One region of the Sphingomonas sp. S2-65 genome, then DNA from elsewhere that is predicted to be linked to it. Evidence: riboswitches for the same ligand, from Rfam matches in the RefSeq annotation. Region 1 holds a riboswitch; the other holds the start of a gene.

Region 1 (7,108 bases):
CCACCGATCGCCTGAGGTCCGATGCGACGATCGCTGCTACCGCCAGCCCCTCCGCCGCGGCGACGCAGGCCGCGATGCCATCCTCGGTAGCCGCGCAGTCCGTCCGCCCGAGCAAGCGGCCCGCAAGCTCGGGCGCCCCGTGCCGCATCAGATGGACGGCAATCGCGCTCACCCGTCGGATACCCCCGCCTCGGCAAAGGTCGCCATGCCGTCATGCGCTGCCAGTGCCGCGCGCACCACGCCGGCCGCGACTGCCGCGCCGCTGCCTTCGCCCAGCCGCATCTCCAGGCTGAGCAAAGGCTCCAGCCCGAGCCGGTCGAGCAGCCGCCGATGCCCCGGTTCGGCCGAGCAATGCCCCGCCAGGCAATGCGCCACCACGTCCGGGACCGCCGCTGCCAGCGGCGCCACCGCCGCGCAGCCGATGAAACCGTCGAGCAGCACGGGCACGCGCGCGCTCCGCGCCGCCACCAGCGCCCCCGCCATCGCGGCGATCTCGCGTCCGCCCAACCGCCGCAGCCGCTCGAACGGCGTCGCGGCGCCATGATGCAGCGCGAGTCCTGCATCCACCACCGCGACCTTCGCGGCCAGTTGCGCGCCATGCACCCCCGTCCCGGGGCCGACCCAGTCCGCACCGGATCCGCCGAAGCTTGCCGCGCACAGCGCCGCCGCGCTGGTCGAATTGCCGATTCCCATCTCGCCCAGCACCAGCAGGTCGAGCCCGGCCTCGACCACCGCCGCACCGGCGTTCAATGCCTCCAGGCATTCGGCCTGCGTCATCGCAGGCTCGACGGTGAAGTCCGCGGTGGGCCGATCGAGCGAGAGCGGCACCACGACCAGCTCGAGCCCGGCGGCGGCGGCCAGGGCGTTGATCGCCGCGCCGCCGGCCTGGAAGCTCCGAACCATCTCGACGGTCACGGCGGGCGGGAAGGCGCTCACGCCTTTTGCCGCAACGCCGTGATTGCCCGCGAAGATCGCCACGCGCCCGCGATCGATCCGCGGCCGCTCGCGCCCTTGCCAGCCCGCCAGGAAGATCGCGATCTCCTCCAGCCGCCCCAGCGATCCCGCGGGCTTGGTCAGCACCGCCTGCCGCGCCGCCGCCGCCGATCGCGCGGCCTCGTCGGGGCCGGGCAGCGCCGATAGCGCCGCCTCGAATGCCGCTGCGGAAACGAACCCGCTCATGCCACCACGAATCCGGCCGGGGGTGTCCGCACGATGAAATGTCCCTTCACGCCTTGCGGCCAGTCGCGATACGGCACCTGGCCGGCCTCGCTCGCCGCATAGTGCACGGCATAATCCAGGATCGCGCCCGCCGCATCCGTGTCCGGCACGAAGCGCCCCAGCACATATCCCACCTTGCCGCCGTCGCGCAGATGCACCGCGCAGAAGTCGGTGCACGCGAACAGGCACGGCATCTCCTCCACGGCGATTCCGGCATATGCCGGGTCGCTCGCCTGCACCGTGCGCAATGCCTCGATCAGCAGCGCGCCGCCGCGCTGCCCCTGCGCATCGTCGCGCTCCGCCGCGCTGAAGCGGCAGCTGTTGCAAGCGACGACCGCCGGGCCGTCGCTTGCCCGAACCAGCTTCACGCGGTCGCCGGCCGCGTCCGTGCCGCCGGCACGCCGATCGCGATCAGCCCGCGATACAGCGCCAGCAGCCCGATCAGGATCGCGGCATTGCGCACCAATTGGCGCCCGAGCACTTCGGCGGTGAACGCCGTGCACGGATCGCCCTTGGCCAGCGTGACTGCCAGGATCACCAGCTTGAACGCCGCGAACGCCGCCAGATAGGCGATCGCCAGCCGCGCCACGAACGGGCCCGGCACGCGGGCGGCGGCTTCATGCGCGGCCAGTGCGCCGACGATGGCGCCTACGCCGATCGCCGCGCCCCACAGCATCGTGCTCGCCGTGTGCGGATAGCCCAGCACGCCGAACCCCACGGCCTGGCTCACCACCCACGCCGCCGCCGCCAGCGCGACGCCGTCGACGCGGCGCATATGCACCGCCGTCAACGCCGCCAAAGCGGGGAAGGGCGTGGCGCAGGCGAAGACCAGCGTCGTCACGGTGCTCGCCACGGTCAGCAACATGATCCACAGCGTCGATGCGCGCTGCGATGCAGTCAGCTCGGTCATGCTCGTCTCCCTTTTCATGGTTCAGAAACGTCCGCGGAAACCGGCATAGACGCTGCGTCCCAGCGTGCCGTAGCGGTAGGTGGTCTGATATTCCTCGTCGAACAGGTTCTCGACGCGGGCGAACAGCTTGACCTGCTCGGTCACCGGCAGCTCGGCGCGCAGGTCGACCAGCGTGTAGCCGTCCAGCTCGGTCGTGTTGGCGGCATTGTCGAAGCTCCGGCCCGACCAGCGCGCCGCCACGCCCAGCGCATAGCCCTGCGCCGGCGTGTAGGTTGCCGAGGCGTTGGCGGCGTGGCGCGGCCGGCGCGGCAGCCACAATCCGTCGGTCGCGCCGGGCGAGCGGTCTTCGGATTCGACCCAGCTGTAATTGCCGTCCAGCGCCAGCCGGGTGCCGATCTGCGCCCGCGCCACGGCTTCCACGCCGCGGGCAAAGGCACGCGCGACATTCTGGTAATAGCCCGATCGCCGCGTCGTCGATCCCGGCTGGAAGCACAAGGGCAGGGTCGATGTCGCGGTGCAGCTGTTGAAGATGATCTGGTTGGTCGTCCGCCGCTCGAAATACGTCGCGCCGAATGCCAGCGCGCCCCCCAGCACCCGTTGCTCGGCACCGGCTTCCCAGCCCTTCGCTTCCTCGGGGTTCAGCGCCTGGTTCCCATATTCGGAAAAGAGCTGGTACAGCGTCGGCGCCTTGAAGCCCTCGGCATAATTGGCGCGCAGGATCGTGCCGGTCGGCAGCGCCCAGACGGCGCCGCCGGCGAACAGCGTCTGGCTGCCGAAGCGGCTATGGTCGTCGTTGCGCACCCCGCCGGTCAGCGTCAGCCCGTCGAACGGCGTCGCGTTCAGCTGCGCATAGACGCCGGTGATCTCGGCCCGGCCGCGCGCCGGATCGGGCACCCGTGCCGCCAGCGAGGCGGGCGGCGAGACCGACCGGAAGCGCGAGCGTTCGTTCTCCACGCCGAAAGTCCCGTTCCAGCCCTTCGTGATCGCGACGCTGCCTTGATATTCCAGCCGCTCGTTGCGCCCGGCGGAGTCGAAGTTCTGCGCCCGCGCCCGCGCGGGGTTGTAATTGTCGCGGTCGGTGTCGGTATAGCCATAAGCGAAGCGGTTGCGCAGCCGCGCGTCGAACAGGTCGACGTTGAGCCCGGCATAGCCGACGAATTCGCGGTTCAGCGAATAATCGCGCGTGTCGGCGCTCGTCGAATCCAGCTCGGTCCGGCCATGCGAATAATAGCCGCGCACGTCGGCGCTCACGCCGCCGGCGATGTCGAGCACCGCGCGTCCCTGCACGCTCTGGTTCGAATAGCCGTCCAGGTCGCGCCCGCCAAAGGCCGGGGCCAGCGCCGAGATGCCCTGTGTGCTGAACGTCTGCGCGCCCACCCGCCAGGCCAGCGGTCCGGTGCGCCCGCCCAGCGCCGCGCGGCCGCTCACCGTCTCGCGCGATCCGGCCTCGACGTCGAAGCTGCCTTCCAGCTCGCGCGTCGCCAGCGGCGTGACGATGTTGACCACCCCGCCGATCGCCTGGCTGCCCCACAGGATCGATTGCGGCCCGCGAAGCACTTCGATCCGCGCCGCGTCGCCGACCAGCAGATTGGCGAAATTATAGCCGCCGCCCGCCGAGGACGGGTCGTTGAGCTTGACGCCGTCGATCACCACCACGGTCTGGTCGGATTCGGCGCCGCGGATGCGCAGGCTGGTATTGGTGCCATAGCCGCCATTGCGCGACAGCGTGACGCCCGGCGTGCGCAGCAGCAGCTCGGCCACGCCCAAATCCTGGTTACGGTCGACCGCCGCCTTGTCGAGCACGGTGACCGACGCCGGAACCCGGTCGATCGGAGTCTCGCTGCGGGTGGCCGTGACGATGACGGTGTCGCCCTCGGGCGCAGCCGCGGCGGCATCGGGGCGCGGCGCTTCCTGCGCCAGCGCGGTGGTGGAAAGCAACAGGACGAAAAGCGGCGTAAACTTGATCAACGGAACAACCCCTCATGACGTTCGAAGGCCCGCTTGCGACACGAAGGGGAGGGCACGCGCCTCCGCCCCCGCGCACACGCAGGTCGGCGATATCGTCACGCTGGGCTGGGCCGCTCCGCACGCTGGCGGATCGAACCGTTCCCGTCCGCTCGGCGCACCCTGGCCGGACGAAGGACGACTGCGTCAGGCAGGTCTCCTGGCTCACGGGTCAATGCCGGTCCGCGCCGCCTTCTCAGGTCTCGCGACCCAATGGCATGTGGCGCGGCGGCTCGCCGCTTACAGTTGCAGGGGCAGCCGGGGTTTTCCCGTTCCCTTTTCATCCCCTCTCGGGGAACCTGTCGCGATCGCGCCTCTAGGCGCGTCGCCACGCTCGGTCAACGGGATCCCTGAACAGGAGCAGCCGCCGCGGTTTGATCACCGATACCCCGGCCCATTTCGGGGCGAACTGACCTCGCAATGGGCCGTTCAAGCCTCCGCTTTTGCTCCGAAAGCCAGCGCTTCTGCCGACCCGAGTTCCTGCTCGCCGGCGAATAGTCGATCCAGGCGAGCCTTGATGTCGCGCCGATAGTCCATGCAGGAAATCGCACGCGGCGCTGCGACTGACACTTCATCGGCGATCGCTGTCTTGATGCGGTCGAGCGCCGGTTCGTCCAGCACCTTGGCACGCTGCAGCTCGATGCACAGCTGCACCAGTCCGACGGCGGTTGCGTGCGCGCGCAGCCCGACGTTAGTCACTTCGAAATGCAGCTTTTTCTGCTTCTCGTAGCTGGTGTTCATGTTCCTCTCCTTTATCTTGGGCGAACCGCCAAGTCCGCACTTTGACATACGGTCAGGGGAGAGGAAATATCCGAGGTTTGAGGGGAGCGACCGGTTAATCAGCCCGCCGTTGCAGCATAGTACACGTTGTATCCCACGAAGATTGCCAGGATGATCGCCAGGACGAGCGCGGCAATCCAGCCCATGCCCCTGCGCGCCCGCGGATCGTTAGGTCCCATATTCCCATCCATCGTCGTCGATCCCTCAACTCACTGTCTCGCTGTCGAAGACGCTCGGCGCTCTGGATCGTTGCGCACGACGGATGCCCGTCAGCCGATGACGTGGAAGAAGGTGCCGGTAACGAAACCTCGCCTGTGGCCGGCCGGCGGCAGGACATTTGCCTCGCCGTCGGTCATCGCCGCCAAGCTGCCAGGTTCGCCGCCGCAGATCGTCGCGTGGTGATATTCATGGCCCCAGCAGCGCGCGCCTGCATCGGCAAAGGGCATCGTGTCGGTCCATGTCGCTCGCCGATAGCCGAGATGCAGCTTGCGCGCCGCGAAGCTCGTCTCGACCGGCAGGAGGCCGGCCATCGCGTGCACCGTGCCCGCAGCGTCGGTCAGCGCTCGACCCAGCACCATATAGCCGCCGCACTCTCCATGCACCGGCCGCGTCTCGGCAAAGTGGCGAAGTCCCTTCAGGAAGCGGACGTTGCTTGCCAGTTTGCCGGCGTTCAGTTCGGGATAGCCGCCGGGCAGCCAACACGCGTCGCAATCCTCCCGTGGCGCTTCATCGGCCAGGGGGGAGAAGGGGAGTATCTCTGCGCCTTCCCGGTGCCATGCGTCCAGCAGGTGCGGGTACATGAAGGCGAAGGCCGCATCCTGCGCCAAGGCGATACGCTGTCCGGGCGGGCGGATCGTCGTGGGCTGGAGCGGCGCGTCCGCAGTCGTTGCGGCGGCCGCGCGGATCGCGTGAAGGTCGCAATGCGCCTCGACCACGTCGGCGAAGCCGTCCAGCCGCGCCGCCAGTTCAGCTGTCTCGCTTGCCTGTACCAGCCCCAGGTGTCGGGAGGGTAGCGCAAGGCGGGGATCGGTGGGAATCATGCCGAGCACCGGGATTCCCGTCGCCGCGAAACCCGCTTCCACCATGCGGCGATGCCGGTCGCTTGCCACGCGATTGGCGATCGCCCCGGCGATACGGGGGGCATCCGGCATTCTGGCCAGCCCCAGCGCTACCGCCGCCACGCTCTGCGCCGCGCCGCTCGCGTCTAGGACAAGCAGCACCGGCCAGCCCAGCGCGCGGGCGACGCTGGCGCTGCTGCCCGAGCGCGTGGGGGTGGCAAGCCCGTCATAGAGCCCCATCGCCCCTTCGCCGATTATCAGCGAAGCACGCCGCGCCGCTTCGGCGGCCAGCCCCGCGAGAACCGGCGGCGCGAGTGCGAAGCCGTCGAGGTTTACCGATGCGCGTCCGGTGGCGGCGGCGTGGAAGGCGGGATCGATATAGTCCGGGCCGCACTTCACTCCGGCGACCGCCACGCCCGCCCGGGCGAAGGCGCGCTGCAGGCCGGCGGTCACCACCGTCTTGCCGGCGCCGGACCGCGCCGCAGACACGATCAGCCCGGGGGCGAGTACTTCCATTTGGGTTTTCATGACGCTCTTGTTGACGGTGAGGAGGTTGTTTCGGCGCTTCGCATGGTTCGGGCACTTGATCCATCGGGGGGATCAAGCATTAGGGGAGGCATGACCCTGGCAACCATCCTGCCGCGCCTGTTGCGGAGCGGCGCGGGCTTGGCGCTGAGCCTCGCACCGATTGTGAGCTATCCCGCCCAAGCCGCTGATCCTGCACCTTTCGACCTGCCCGGGCCAGGCCTGCGCATGACCGTCACCCGCGCCGGCGTGACGTTGCCGATCGCACAAGTGCCCGACCTGGCGGCCGGCGACCGGATCGCCGTCCAGGCCGAATTGCCCGACGATCAGCGCGCGCGCTTCCTGCTGGTATCCGCGTTTTTGAGCGGCGCGACCAATCCGCCGCCCAAAAAATGGATCAATTCCGCCGAAACCTGGAAGAAAAAGGACAAGGATCGCGCGCTTTCGCTCACCGTCCCGGCGGGCGCGAAGCAACTGATCCTGTTCCTGATCCCCGAAACCGGCGGCGCGTCCGGCACGATCGAGGACGCGGTGCGCGGCAAGCCCGGCGAGTTCGTCCGGGCGACGCAGTCGATCAACCAGGCGTCGCTCGACCGGTCGCGGCTCAATGCCT
Region 2 (7,108 bases), 930 kb from region 1:
CGCGGCGGTTGCCCAGGCTGACGCTCAGGTCGGTTACGCTCAGATCCATGATGCGCGGCGTCCCTTCAGCAGGAGCACGAAGAAGAAGGGCGTACCGATCAGCGCCATCGCGATACCGAGGCGGACTTCCGTCGCACCCGGAGAGAGGCGGACCAGGCTGTCGGCGGCGAGTACCAAAGCTGCGCCGCCCAGCGCACTGGGAAGGAGGAGGACGGAGGGCTTGGCGCCGGTCAAGGGGCGCAGGAGGTGCGGGACGATCAGCCCGACAAAGCCCACCACGCCGGTGACCGCGACCGAAGCGCCGACGGCAAGGCCGGTGCCGAGCACGACGAGCATCTGGAGGCGGCCAAGCCGAACACCGAGCGAGCGGGCGGCGTCTTCGCCCAGGGTGAGCGCGTCGAGCGAGCGGCCGGTGAAGAGAAGGAAGGCGCAGCCTAATAGGATGAGCGGCAGGGCGAGTTGCACTTCGCCGAAGCTGCGGTCGGTGAGCGCCCCCATCAGCCAGTCGATGATCTCCGCGGTCATCCAGGGATTGGGTGCGATCGAGATCAGGAAGGCAGTGAGCGCGCCGGACAGGCTGGCGAGGACGGTGCCGGCGAGGATGAAGGCGACGGCGCCTTGGGCGCGCCAGGCGAGTGTAGCGAGCAGGAGCATCGACGCGCAGGCGAAGAGCATCGCCACGCCGAAGATGGCGAGCGGGGCCGTGGCCGCGAAGAGGACGATCGCTGCGACGGCGCCGAGCGCGGCGGTGGAGGATATTCCCAGCACGGCGGGATCGGCCAGCGGATTGCGGAGATAGCCCTGGAGCACCGCGCCGCTGAGGCCGAGGGCGGCGCCGATGCCCAGGCCGAGGATGGCGCGGGGAAGGCGGAGTTCGGCGATGATCCACCAGCGCGGATCATGGGAGAACCAGGCGTCGAAGGGCACCCATGCCTTGCCGGCCATCAGCGAGCCGGAAAACAGCAACGCCACCAGCAGGAGCAGGCACAGGTTCAGGATGACGCGGTTCATTGGCCGACCTCGCGGCGGATCTGGGACAGGCGTGCCAGGGAGGGCACGATCACCGGCCCGCCGCAATTGACCAGCTCGCGTGGGAAAACGGCCTGGGCGACCTTCGCGCCGCTGCGGCGGACCGCCCATTTTCGGAGCTGGGCGGCGCGCGATCCGGCGTCGCGGCCTTCCTCCTCCGGCGCGATCATCACGCGAGGCGGATCGGCAAGGACATGCTCGATCGGCAGGTAGCCGGTATGGGTGAGGCCGTAATGGACGGCGTGATTGCTGAAGCCGGCCTTTGTCATCATCTCGTCGAGCAAAGTGCTGCCTCCCGTGGCCAGGTTGCCGCCGATCCATAACAAAGCGGTTACAGGCGGAGCGTTCGTCGCGGCCGAGCGGACGGCGGTATCGATCCTGGCGACCATCGCTTCCCCTTTGCCCGGCACGCCAGCGGCAATGGCCAGTTCGCGTATCTGCGCCCTGTTGGCCTCGATCGTCGCTGGTATGTCGAAGTAGAGCGTCTTGAGCCCGGCACGGGCGAAGGCTTCCCGCGTCGCGGGCGCGGTGTAGCTGCTGGCGACGACAAGGGAGGGGCGGAGCGTAATCACTTCCTCGGCAGTGCCGGTGGTTCCCGGGAAGCGTGCCGCAACCTCCGGCCTGAGCGAGCTTGCGCGCGGATCCTTCGAATAGCGGCTGATCGCGGTGATCCGTTCGGGCGCGACCAGTTCGATCAGCATCGCGTCGGCACAGGGGTTGAGCGACACGATCTCGCCGGTGCGGGGCGGGGGCGCCGCGCATCCTGCCAGAGCCAAGCAGAGAAGCGCGGCGCGCCGCATCAGTAGCGGAGCCGGACGCCGGCGAAGGCCGAGCGGCCGTACGTGCCGTAGCCGGAGACGACCTGGTACCGCGCGTCGGTGACGTTCTCGACCCGCCCATATACCGACAGCAACTGGCTGATCGGCAGTTCGGCGCGGACGCTGCCGATCGCGAAGCCGTCGATGCGCGTTCGGTTGCCCGCGTCGTTGAAGCTGTCACCGATCAGGGTGACGGTGCCGCCGAACGACAGGCCGAACCGGAAGCGGTAATCGGCCGAGACGCTGGCGACGTCACGCGGGCGGCGGGCGAGGTCGTTGCCTTCGAACCCGGCCGAGCGGTTCTCGGTGTCGGTGTAGGTGTAGTTGGCGGTGAAGGTCAGTGCGTCGACGGGCTTGAGCGCGAGCTCCACCTCGACACCATCGGCATGCGCGCGGGCGATGTTGGCGTAGACGAAGTCCACCAGGTCGAAATCGATCTGATTGCGGGTGTTGCGGTGGAAATAGGTCACGCCGAGCTTGGCCGCGCCGCCGAGCGCCGACTGCTCGATGCCCACATCCCAGCTCTTCGCGGTTTCGGGCGCCAGGGTATCGGTGCCGTAGAAGGGGGCGAAGAGCTGATACAGCGTCGGCGCCTTGAAGCCTTCGCTGTAGCTCGCGCGCAGCAGCGTGCCTGCAATCGGACGGATCGCAGTGGAGGCGCCCCAGCTGGTGAAGCCGCCGAAGCGGCTGTGATCGTCGTTGCGGACGCCGCCTGTGATCGTGACTTGCTCGACCGGCGTGACGATCGCCTGGCCGAATACACTGGTGATGTCGGCGCGGAAGGTGTCGCTGCCGTCGTAGAAGCGCAGATTCTCCTGCTCGGCACCGAAGGTCAGGCGGACCTGATCGGAGAGTGCCGCGTCGCCGCGATATTCATACCGCTCGCTGCGGCCGCGATAGAGATAGGCCGGCGTGTCGGCGAAGCCGTTCTCAGGGTCGAAATTGTCCCGGTTGATATCGGCGATGGTGAAGGCGATGCGGTTGGAAACCGGGCCGATATCGCCGAACAGGCCGGCATAGCCGTACAGTTCCTGCGTGGTGGCGAACTCGTCGGTGTCTGCGAAGCTGTAGCTCGGTGCCGGGAAGCCATCGAGGTCGACGCGCGAGTCGGCATAATAGCCGCGCAGGTCCGCGCCGAAGCCGGGGGCGAACTCGACGCGCAGGCGGCCGCTCGCATTGTATTGGCGGAAGCCGTCATCCTCGGTGCCGGCCGCTGCCTGCGATATGCCGTCGGTGCGGAGATAGCCGGCGGTGAAGCCGCCCTGGACGCTGTGGGTGCCGCCGGCGATCCCGGCATTGGCCGAGATCTGGTCGGCATAGCCATATTCGGCATTGGCGCGCGCCTTGACCCCGCCGATCGGGCTTTCGGTGACGACGTTCACCACGCCGCCGATCGCCTGGCTGCCCCAGACGACCGAGTTGGCGCCGCGCAGGACTTCGACTCGCTCGATCGAGCTGGTGAGCAGGTTGCCGAAGTCGAACGCGCCGCTTGGCGAGGACGGGTCGTTGACGCGCACGCCGTCGATCAGCACCAGCGTCTGCGCATCGTCGGCGCCGCGGATGCGAACTGCGGTCAGCGCACCGGGCCCGCCGCTGCGGGTCACGTCGACGCTCGCCGTAGTGGCCAGCAAGTCGGAAAGGGCGACGGTCTGCCGCGTCTCGATCGTCTCACGGTCGATTACGGTGACCGCGCGGCCCGTCTCGTCTGCATTTTGCGGCACGCCGCTGGCGACCACGACGACCTGTTCGTCCTCGGGAACCTCGGTCTGGGCGAAAGCGGGAGCCGCTGGCGCGAGCGCCGCGCCGGCGAAAAGGAAAAGCTTGAACGTCTTCACTGCAAGACACCTTCTTATAAGGCCGTCTGCCATGAACATGGCGCGGCGACCCGTTGGGTGTCGCTCACGCGGGGATTTCTCTCCCCGTTCGCCCGGTGCACCCCGCCCGCGCGAAGGAATCGACAAGTGACGGGCAGGTCTCCTGGCTCCCGGGTCTTTGCTTGTTCACGCAGCCTTCCCGGGTTTTCCCAGTGGCATGGTGCGCGTCGCTCGCCGGTTACAGTTGCGGGGGCAGCCTCGGCTTTGCACCGACTTCCCATTTTCATCCCTCTTGCAAGGGACACCCATCACTAAGCGGGGCTCTACGGCCTGCTTGCGGCTGCTGCAACCGCGAAAAACTTGGCTTTGTCTCGGATGTGTAACCAACCGTAAAACCTGTCTTTACCAACCCATGTTCTATGCAGGGCATGTTTTCCGCCGCTCCGTCCTTAGCATTCCCTGCCGCTGCTGCCGACGATTGGCTGTTGCCGTCGGAAATCGATCCTCCCTGGCTGACGATGGAGGATTCTGTGTTCAAGGCCGTGGAAGCTTTCACCGCGGACCCGGATTTGAGAGTGATGCCGGTGCTGGACGGGGCGCGAAGGCCGGTGGGTGCGATCTTCGAGAAGGAAGTGCGCCGGCTGCTGCTGAACCCGTTCGGCCATGCGCTGCTGCGCAACCCAAGCTATGGCCACAGCGTGGCCCGGCACGTGCGGACGTGCCCCGTGGCCGACACGTCGCTCGACATCGGCGCGATGATCGACGCGTATCGGGCGGCCAATGGTTCGGAAGGCATGATCGTGGTGCGTGGCGGGCGGCTGCACGCGGTGATCAACAATCGCCGTCTGGTGCACCTGGCGGCGGAGCATGAGCGCGTCACCGCCAAGCTGCGGATCGCGCGTGCCGAGCGGATCGAGCAGGCGAGCGAGCAGTTCGAGGGGCAGGTGGCGGTCCTTGCGCAGGCGATGCGCGGGCTGGCGATCGAATTGCAGCAGGGCGCGGGGGGCACGGCCGACCGCGCCGTGGAAGTCGGCGATCGTGCGACGGCGGTTGCCGCGGCCGCGTCGCAAACCAGCGACAACATGGCCGAGATCGCCGCGCGCGGCGCTGGCCTTGCCGCGACCCTGACTGCGATAGAACGCGAGTCCAGGGAAGCGAGCGCCGCGGCCGAGGAAGCAGCGGTGCTGGTGCAGTTGGGCAGCGAGCGCACGCGCGAGCTGCTCAATGCCGCCCAGACCATCGACTCGGTGGTGGGGATGATCAGCGACATCGCCCGTCAGGTGAACCTGCTGGCGCTCAACGCGACGATCGAGGCGGCGCGGGCGGGCGAGGCGGGCAGGGGCTTCACCGTCGTCGCCAACGAAGTGAAGCAATTGTCGACGCAGACGGGCCTGGCCGCCGCCAAGGTGGCGAGCCATGTCGGCGATATCCGCAACGGCATCGAGGACGTGGCGGAAGGCCATGACCGCGTCGAGCAGGCGATCGGCACCATGGCGACGATGGCGGCGAGCGTTCGATCGGCAGTGGAGGCACAGGAAGTCGCCACGCGCGGCATCGCCCGCAACGTCGCCGAGGCCGTCGAGGCGGGCGACGGCATTCGTCTGGAGGTCGAGGCCATCGGCGAGTCGTCGCGCCACGCCTCTGCCAGCGCGCGCAGCATGGCGGCGGTCGCGCAGCGGCTGCAGGGTGAAGCGGAAGCGCTTTCCAGCCAGGTCGGCGGATTTCTGGCGGAACTCCGGACCTTGTAGCGGTACCCGGATCTCGCTTCGGCCCTGGAACATTCCCCTTGCCGAGCCGTTTTGGCAGCTTCGGAGGAGGATTACCTGCATGAAGAAGATTCTGGCCCTCGGGCTCTTGCCCGCGCTGGCGCTTGCCGCCTGCAACGGCAATACGGCCGGCAACACGACCGCAAACACCGCCGATGCGGATGTGAGCAATTCGGGCCTGGCGACCGACACGCTGACGCCGGGCAATGAAGCCGACAACGCCCTGATGACCGGCGAGGCGGCGACTCCGTCGCAGAAGTTCGCCAATGATGTTGGCGCGAGCGACTTCTTCGAGATCCAGTCGGGCAAGCTGGCGCAGGACAAGGCGCAGAACCAGGCGCTGAAGGACTTCGGCGCGATGATCGTGCAGCATCACACCGAGTCGACTCAGAAGCTGACCGCGGCCGGCGCCAAGGCCCAGCCGGCGATCGTGCCGAGCCCGGCGCTGAACGCGGAGCAGGAGGCCAACCTCGCCGCGCTGGACAAGGCGAGCGGCGCCGAGTTCGACACGCTGTTCAAGAAGCAGCAGACGCTGGCCCATGAGAAGGCGCTGACGATCATCAAGGGCTATGAAGCCACGGGTGACGTTGCCGAGCTGAAGGTGTTCGCCGCCGAAGCGCAGAAGGTCGTGCAGTCGCACCTGACCAAGATCAAGAGCCTGTAAGCTCGACGCGAGCACGGGTTCGGAAGGGCGCGCTCCGACAAGGGGCGCGCCTTTTCGTTTGTGGCGGGTCCACCGGGCCCCCGCGCCGCATGGCCGTGTGCGGGGGAGGCATTGACCGCTACCCGTGGCGCAGCTATAGGCGCGACCGTTCCACGAGAAGGCTTTTGGCCGTTAAGCCTCGGGGGACAAAGAGCTGAACGTTGCTGGGGACGCAATGGCCCGGGGAATCCACGGATACCCCGCGCTTTTTCGTATTCTCTTGATCTAGGGCTCCAGCAAAGTAACCGCCGGGTTCGCCCGGTACCGTAGAAAAGGTGAAGGGCTTCATGCCGACAATCAACCAGCTGGTCCGCAAGGGCCGCGAACCGCAGAAGACCAAGTCCAAGGTCCCTGCGATGGAACAGAACCCGCAGAAGCGCGGCGTTTGCACCCGCGTCTACACGACGACCCCGAAGAAGCCGAACTCGGCTCTGCGCAAGGTGGCCAAGGTTCGCCTGACCAACCAGCGCGAAGTCATCAGCTACATCCCGGGTGAAGGTCACAACCTTCAGGAGCACTCGGTCGTGCTGATCCGCGGTGGCCGTGTGCGCGATCTTCCCGGTGTGCGCTACCACGTGCTGCGCGGCGTGCTCGACACGCAGGGCGTCAAGGATCGCAAGCAGAGCCGTTCGAAGTACGGCGCGAAGCGTCCTAAGTAATCCAGCCATAGTAAGCCCCGGACGCGTTCCGGAACCGGCTGAAGTTTAGAAGGAAGTTCAAGATGGCTCGTCGTCGTCGTCCCGAAAAGCGGGAAATCCTGCCTGATCCCGTGTACGGGGATGAGGTTCTGTCCAAGTTCATGAATTCGGTCATGCTGGACGGCAAGAAGTCCGTCGCGGAAAACATCGTCTATTCGGCGATGACCACCGTCGAGCAGCGCGCCAAGCGCGAGCCGATCGGCGTGTTCCATGACGCGCTGAACAACATCAAGCCGGGCATCGAAGTCCGCAGCCGCCGCGTCGGCGGTGCGACCTACCA

The links. A riboswitch is a leader RNA that binds a small molecule or an ion and turns the genes downstream of it on or off. The one in region 1 is predicted to bind cobalamin.
Region 2: another riboswitch for cobalamin. It lies ahead of LZ586_RS17110 (TonB-dependent receptor plug domain-containing protein); the one in region 1 lies ahead of LZ586_RS03655 (TonB-dependent receptor plug domain-containing protein).

The regions. Positions count from the first base shown of each region.
Region 1 is NZ_CP090953.1:759,077-766,184, reverse strand. It holds gene LZ586_RS03675 (histidine phosphatase family protein) at 1-172, opposite strand, end outside; gene cobT (nicotinate-nucleotide--dimethylbenzimidazole phosphoribosyltransferase) at 169-1,179, opposite strand; gene LZ586_RS03665 (DUF1636 domain-containing protein) at 1,176-1,580, opposite strand; gene LZ586_RS03660 (hypothetical protein) at 1,583-2,128, opposite strand; gene LZ586_RS03655 (TonB-dependent receptor plug domain-containing protein) at 2,150-4,096, opposite strand; cobalamin riboswitch at 4,265-4,450, opposite strand; gene LZ586_RS03650 (hypothetical protein) at 4,562-4,873, opposite strand; gene LZ586_RS18100 (hypothetical protein) at 4,972-5,103, opposite strand; gene LZ586_RS03645 (cobyrinate a,c-diamide synthase) at 5,182-6,486, opposite strand; gene LZ586_RS03640 (hypothetical protein) at 6,589-7,108, shown strand, end outside.
Region 2 is NZ_CP090953.1:3,623,788-3,630,895, forward strand. It holds gene LZ586_RS17095 (ABC transporter ATP-binding protein) at 1-49, opposite strand, end outside; gene LZ586_RS17100 (FecCD family ABC transporter permease) at 40-1,011, opposite strand; gene LZ586_RS17105 (ABC transporter substrate-binding protein) at 1,008-1,757, opposite strand; gene LZ586_RS17110 (TonB-dependent receptor plug domain-containing protein) at 1,829-3,682, opposite strand; cobalamin riboswitch at 3,797-3,985, opposite strand; gene LZ586_RS17115 (methyl-accepting chemotaxis protein) at 4,147-5,409, shown strand; gene LZ586_RS17120 (DUF4142 domain-containing protein) at 5,489-6,091, shown strand; gene rpsL (30S ribosomal protein S12) at 6,418-6,789, shown strand; gene rpsG (30S ribosomal protein S7) at 6,852-7,108, shown strand, end outside.